2 regions of the Actinoplanes sp. NPDC089786 genome follow, and region 1 is predicted to be linked to the other one. Evidence: riboswitches for the same ligand, from Rfam matches in the RefSeq annotation. Region 1 holds a riboswitch; the other holds the start of a gene.
What was found. A riboswitch is a leader RNA that binds a small molecule or an ion and turns the genes downstream of it on or off. The one in region 1 is predicted to bind ZMP and ZTP.
Positions count from the first base shown of each region.

Region 2: another riboswitch for ZMP and ZTP. It lies ahead of AB0O15_RS25370 (tetrahydrofolate dehydrogenase/cyclohydrolase catalytic domain-containing protein); the one in region 1 lies ahead of AB0O15_RS38440 (glycine hydroxymethyltransferase).

Region 1 is NZ_JBFBGU010000021.1:159,451-162,920, reverse strand. Features, by position in the region: gene AB0O15_RS38445 (sodium:proton antiporter) at 135-1,607, opposite strand; ZMP/ZTP riboswitch at 1,639-1,729, shown strand; gene AB0O15_RS38440 (glycine hydroxymethyltransferase) at 1,767-3,182, shown strand; gene AB0O15_RS38435 (hypothetical protein) at 3,444-3,470, opposite strand, start outside.
Region 2 is NZ_JBFBGU010000009.1:136,978-140,447, forward strand. Features, by position in the region: gene AB0O15_RS25365 (FAD-dependent oxidoreductase) at 1-414, shown strand, start outside; gene AB0O15_RS25370 (tetrahydrofolate dehydrogenase/cyclohydrolase catalytic domain-containing protein) at 411-1,274, opposite strand; ZMP/ZTP riboswitch at 1,286-1,370, opposite strand; gene AB0O15_RS25375 (DUF1616 domain-containing protein) at 1,378-2,259, opposite strand; gene AB0O15_RS25380 (hypothetical protein) at 2,259-3,470, opposite strand, start outside.

The sequences.
Region 1 (3,470 bases):
CCAGGACCGGACGCCGGTCGCGCAGGCGGATCGAGTGCATCGAGCCCCGCGCGGGCGTCATCGCCATCGTGAGCAGGGCGTGCGTCGTGTGCATCCGGCGACCGTAGCGCCCACCGGAGAGTCGCGACAGCGAATTACCCGGCCGCCTGCCGCAGGTCGACCTCCGCGATCAGGTCGCGGGCGGTCGCCTCGTCCATCCGCCGGTCCATGACGGCCTGGCCCAGGGCGGTGCGCTGCCCGTCGTACCTGTCGATCCCGGCGATGATCTCCGCACCCTGCCGGCGCATCTCCCCGGCGCTCGTCTCCTCCGCGCTCAGGTCGATCTTCAGCCACCGGCTCATCGCCCGCAGCGTCGTGCCCTGGATCAGCAACGTCCCCAGGGTGATGACCAGCGCGATCACCTGGATGGCATCGCGGCCGGGCACATCCTCCGGAACCGCCGCGGCCGCCGCCAGGGTGAGGATGCCGCGCATGCCGGTCCACGACACGAGCAGCGTCTCCTTGCCCGACAGCGGCTCGAACGGCTGACCGCCCCGCCGCTCCCGCCACGTCTCGTAGCGCTGCCGGAAGACCAGGTCGCGTTCCAGCCGCCGCTTCCACTGCCGGTCCTTGAGCGCCCACCGCCCGAACAGCAGGAACACCGCCGCCAGCCGGATCACGATGGCGGCCACCAGCAGCACCCCGGCCGCGAGCAGCGTCCGGCCCAGCCCGAACTCGAGGTCGGTCAGGACGAACCTCAACTGCAGGCCGATGTACGCGAAGACGAAGGTTTCGAGCAGGAAGTCGAGCACCGGCCAGACCCGGTCCTCCTGGATGCGTGTCAGGTGGGCGCCCTCGTACTGGTGCCGCGGGTCGAAGGTCAGGTTCGTGGTGACGCCGAACGAGGCCACCACCACGGCCAGGATGCCCGACGCGTGGATCTCCTCGGCGGCCAGGAACGCGGTGAACGGCAGCAGCAGGACCAGCGACGTCTCCAGCGCCGGGTTGTGCAGCCGTTTGCGCAGCCACAGGGCGCCGGCGGCGAGGATCCCGCCGATCGCCATCCCGGCGACCGCGGTGTAGAGGAACTTCCCGATCCCGCCGGCCCAGGTGGTGCTCTCGCCGCTGACCGCCGCCACCGCGATCGTGAACAGGGTCAGCGCGGTCGCGTCGTTGAGCAGGCTCTCGCCGGTGAGGATCGAGGTGACCCGTTTCGGCAGGCCGATCTCGCCACCGTGCGACACCGTGGTGATGGTGTCCGGCGGGGCGAGCACCGCACCCAGCACGAACGCCGCCGCCAGCCCCATCGACGGCAGCAGCCACGACGAGATCACCCCGAGCGCGGCCGTGGTCAGCAGGACCAGCAGGACACCGAGGGTGAGGATGGGCCGCAGGTTGGCGCCGAGCGACGTGAACGAGGCGGTCCGGGCGCCCGAGTAGAGCAGCGGCGGCACCACGATGGCCAGGATCAGCTCACTCTCCAGCTCGAGCCGCGGCAGCCCCGGTATGAAGGACGCGGCCGCGGCCAGCACCACGATGACCAGGCCGGGTTCGATGCCGCGCCGCTTGGCGATGGCGGACACCGCGATACCCAGTCCGATGATGAGCAGGATCTCGACACCGTTCACGTTGATCAACCTAGAGGCACCGGTATGCTTTGGCGCGGGCCGTGACTGGCGTGTTCGGATGGGCAACCATCGGGGAGCGGCCCCGTCACAGATGACGCCTGCCGTGCGCCTGGGCCTTTCCCGCACGTGTGCTGTGCTTGCACAAACCGTGGAGGTCCGATGAACGCCGAGTCCCAAGCCTTCCGCTCCGCTCTCGAGGTCGTCCGCACCATCGAGCCGCGCATCGCCGACGCGATCGCCCAGGAGCTCACCGACCAGCGTGAGTCGCTCAAGCTGATCGCCAGCGAGAACTACGCGTCACCGGCCGTTCTGCTGGCCATGGGCAACTGGCTGTCCGACAAGTACGCCGAGGGCACCATCGGCCGTCGCTTCTACGCCGGCTGCCAGAACGTGGACACCGTCGAGTCGGTCGCCACCGAGCACGCCCGCGAACTGTTCGGGGCGCCGTACGCGTACGTCCAGCCGCACTCCGGCATCGACGCCAACCTGGTCGCGTACTGGGCGATCCTGGCCGACCGGGTCGAGGTGCCGTACCTCAAGAAGTTCTCCAAGCGCCAGGTCAACGACCTGACCGACGCCGAGTGGGCCGAGCTCCGGGCGGCGTTCGGCAACCAGCGGATGCTCGGCATGTCGCTCGACGCCGGCGGCCACCTGACCCACGGGTTCCGCCCCAACATCAGCGGCAAGATGTTCGACCAGCGCAGCTACGGCGTCGACCCGGCCACCGGCCAGATCGACTACGAGGCGTTGCGGGCCACGGCGCGCGAGTTCAAGCCGCTGGTGATCGTCGGCGGCTACTCGGCGTACCCCCGCAAGGTGAATTTCCGCATCATGCGCGAGATCGCGGACGAGGTCGGCGCCACCTTCATGGTTGATATGGCCCACTTCGCCGGACTTGTCGCCGGCAAGGTCTTCACCGGCGACTTCGACCCCATCCCGCACGCCCACATCGTCACCACCACCACCCACAAGAGCCTGCGCGGCCCCCGCGGCGGCGCCGTCCTCTGCGGCCCCGAACTCTCCGACCAGGTCGACCGCGGCTGCCCGATGGTGCTCGGCGGCCCGCTGGCCCACGTGATGGCGGCCAAGGCGATCGCGTTCGCCGAGGCGCGGCAGCCGTCCTTCGCCGGCTACGCGCAGGCGATCGTCGACAACTCCCAGGCGCTGGCCGAGGGCCTGCTCCAGCGCGGCGTCCGGCTGGTCTCCGGCGGCACCGACAACCACCTCGTGCTGATCGACGTGCACCCGTTCGGGCTCACCGGCCGCCAGGCCGAGCAGGCGCTGCTCGACTCCGGCATCGTCACCAACCGCAACGCCATCCCGCAGGACCCCAACGGCGCCTGGTACACCTCCGGCATCCGCGTCGGCACGCCCGCGCTCACCAGCCGTGGGCTGGGCACGGCCGAGATGGATCAGATCGCCGAACTCATCCACACGGTGCTGTCCCAGACCACGCCGGCCGCGGGTTCGAAGGCCAAGTACAACCTCGACGCCGCCCTGGCCGACCGCATCGGCAAGCAGGCGACCGAACTGCTGGCCCCGTTCCCCCTCTACCCCAGCGTCGACCTGGGCTGAAATCACGATCAGGATGTCGTGCCTCGGTGGGTGGCGCCGATGGTCGCTCCCGCCGAGGCACCTTCGTCTCGCCGCCCATCTTCAAGATCAAGAGCTTGATGTCGTAGCTGGGTGGGTGGCGCAGACCGTCGCTCCCGCCGAGGCCGGGCACGAGGCTCCTGGCCGCTGCGCGTCCATAACGGAGCCGCGCGCCCTTCATGCTGGTGAGTGGTTAATCGTTCGGCCTGCGTGGGTGGTTGATCGTTCGGCGTGCGTGGGTGGTCAGTCGTTTGGCGCTTCGCGCCGGGG
Region 2 (3,470 bases), on a different contig from region 1:
GCCCAGGTGGCGGTGATGAGGCCCGGCCCGCACGCCGCGGCGCTCCAGGCCCTGATCCGCGACCTGCTCGGCACCCGGGACGGCACGACCTATGTGTACGAGCGGACCGCCGGCACGTCGATCCGCTACGACCTCGGCCAGGATCATCCGCTGGCCGGCCGTACCGCCCCGGACTTCCGGCTCGTGGACGGCACCCGCCTCGGCGACCTGCTCCAGGCCGGCCGGGGCGTCCTGCTCGACTTCGGGCCCGGCCGCCTGCGCGGCGTCGCTGACGACAGGATCCGGTACGCCACCGGGACGGCCGGGGACGGCCTCGGGGCCGGCGCCGTCCTCGTCCGGCCCGACGGCGTCGTGGCCTGGGCCGGCGAGGACGACCCGGACGCCGTCCGGCGCGCCGCCGCTGAGTGGTTCTAGCGGGTCGCCCGCTCGGCCGCCGTGACCGCGTTGCGGAACAGCATGGCCACGGTGGTCGGGCCGACGCCGCCCACCCGCGGGGTGATCGCCCCGGCCACCTCGGCCACCGACTCGTCGACGTCGGGCAGCAGGCGGCGGCCCTCGTAGCGGACGCCGGCGCCGATCACGGTCGCGCCCGGCCGGACGTGCTCGGGCTGGATGATGCCGGGCACGCCGGCCGCGGCGACCAGGATGTCGGCCCGGCGGGTGTAGCGGGCCCAGTCCGGCACGCCGGTGTGGACCACGGTGACCGCGGCGTTGGCGGTCGGCCGCTTCTGCGCGAGCAGCATCGCCAGCGGACGGCCGATCGTCGCGCCGCGGCCCAGGATGACCACCTCGTGGCCGGCCACCGGGATCTCGTAGTGCGCGAGCAGCGCCTCGATGCCGGCCGGGGTGCACGGGACCGGGCCGGGCCGGCCGCTGGAGAGCCGGCCCAGGTTCAGCGGGTGCATCCCGTCGACGTCCATGTCGGGGTCGACGGTCATCAGGGCGGCGTCGTAGTCGAGGTGGCCCGGGATCGGGTACTGGATGAGCAGCCCGTGCACCGCCGGGTCGTCGTTGAACCGGGCGATCACCCGGTTCAGGTCGTCCTGGTTCGCGTCGGCCGGCAGGTGCTCGTGCGGTGACACGAAGCCCAGCTCGGCGGCCTGCTTCTGCTTGATCCGGATGTACCCGGCGCTGGCCGAGTCGTCGCCCACCAGGATCGTCGCCAGGGCCGGCTCGACACCGCGGGCCCGCAGGTCGGCGGCGCGGCGGGCCACGTCGGCGAGCACCGCGCCGGCGACCGGAGCGCCGGGCAGCAGCCTTGCTGTGTCAGTCATGGGTTCTCCCGCGTGGGCACCCAGGCGGACGGCGCCCACGACCACGCTCCCCGATGGTGGTCGCCATCCTCGGTGCCGCCAGTCGCGTGAGGAAACCAACCTACTACTGCGCCGCCGCCACGATCACCGTGCGGTACGCGGCGGTGTCACCCGCGCGGTACAGGCCGATCGTCATCCGGGTCGCCGAGGGCAGCCGGATGGTGGCGCCCCACGCGCCGTCGCCGCCGGGGATGCGCCGCTCGATGATCTTGTTGCCGGTCGGGTCGGTCACCACCACGGTGTACGGCCCGTCCGCCTCGACCAGGCCGGTCGCCCGGATGTCGACGTCCCAGCCGTTGTCCGCGCCCACCGGGCCGGGCAGGTCGGAGTACAGGGTGGTGACGGTGACCTGGTAGCTGTCGTGCGAGTTGGCGTACGACAGCCAGCTCGCGCCACCGATCACGGCCAGCACCAGCAGCATCGGCAGCAGCTGCATGACCAGCGTGCGCCGCTCGAGCTTCTGCTCCGGCGAGGTCGGCGCGAACGGACCGGGCGGCGGCTTGGGCGCGTCGTCCCGGAAGACCGGGATCAGCTCGGTCTTCGGGCCCTCCTGCTCGTCCTCCTCCTCGCCCTGCCAGACCCGCTCGGGCACCGCCTTGAGGGCGAGCACGGCCAGGGTGATCCCGGCCAGGCCGAGCGCCCACGAGACCCGGTCGAGCTTGAAGCCGGCCACGTAGAGGAGCAGGCCGGAGACGATCATCGTGCCCAGGCTCAGCCCCGGCACCAGCACGGTCCGCTCGACCGCGCTCAGCGTCCGGTACCGGAAGATCAGCGCGATCAGGGCCAGGCCGGGCAGCAGCAGGCCGAGGGCCAGCCCGCCGGGGATGGCCAGCGCCCGCGGCCCGGCCAGCACCGCCGCGGCCGCCGCCACGGTGCCCGCCGCGGTGAGGACCGGCGCCGACAGCAGGACGGGGAGCGCGCGCGCCTTCACCGTCGTGGAGTTCATTACTGCACCCCCATGCGGTAGATGCGGACGGTGCCGTTGTCGTACAGCCGGTCCACGTCGGTCAGCGCGTCGAACTTGGTCAGCTGCCGGGTGGTCAGCGGCTCGGTGATCCGGCCGGCGTGCGGGTCGTTCTCGAAGTACGCCTCGCTCTGCGGCAGCTGGGTGCTGAGCCGGCGGTCGACCACCAGGTAGTTCACCCGGATCGAGGCGACCAGCTCGTCCTCGCTCAGGCCCCACTCGTCGGCGTAGTAGAGCGGGCCGACCTCGCGGACCGGGTCCTGCCGCCCGTACGTGGAGGCCAGTGACACCGAGGTGACGTCGCCGCCGACCCGGTTGCCCGGTCCGAGCACCCGCAGCTCCCACTCGGCCGCGTCCACCCCGTACGCGTCCACCGACCGCTCGAACCCGCCGGCCAGGTACGGGCCCGGCAGCAGCGACCCCAGCGGCGGCCAGCCACCGGCCCGGGCGCCGATCATCAGCAGCGTGACCAGGGCCGAGCCGGCCAGCACCCGGACCACCAGGTTCCGGCCGGTCGGCGGCGGCGTGGCCAGCGCCGGCGCCACCCAGTGCCGTCGTCCCGCCGAGTCCCGGGACGGCAAAATCTGCACCGCCCGGACCAGCGCGATCGCCGCGACGATGGAGATCGGGATGTAGGTGAACGTGGACAGCCGCCCGGCGATCTCCGGCCCGTTCTGCCCCAGGAACCGCACCCCGTTGCCGGCGAAGAAGACCAGGCCGCCGATCACCGCCGCCCAGCGCCAGCTGTCCCGGTCCCGCCGGATGACCATGTCCCGGGCCACCGCGATGAACAACACGAGCAGCCCGAGCAGGCCGGAGCCTTGCAGGATCAGCTGGTAGATCGGGGCCGCCGGCGCCGCGGTGGACGCGTCGCTGGTGCCGCCCATCAGGGTGTCGATCGTGGTGGCGACCTGCTGGATCGGCTCCTCGAGGTACGAGATCACGTCCCGTGCCACCAGCAGGATCCACGCCGTCACCGCGCCCAGCGCGATCAGCGGCATGGCCAGCGCCGACCAGCGCCGCGGCTTCTCGGTGAACAGCTCGGTCACGCCGAGCAGCAGCAGGGTGGCGACCAGCGCGAACGCCGTCACGTGGTGGCTGACCGTGGTCATCGCCATCGAGCCGATCGCGATCACCTGGAACGGCTTGCCGCCCTCGGCCCGCCACCGCCGGGTCGCCCAGATGGTCAGCAT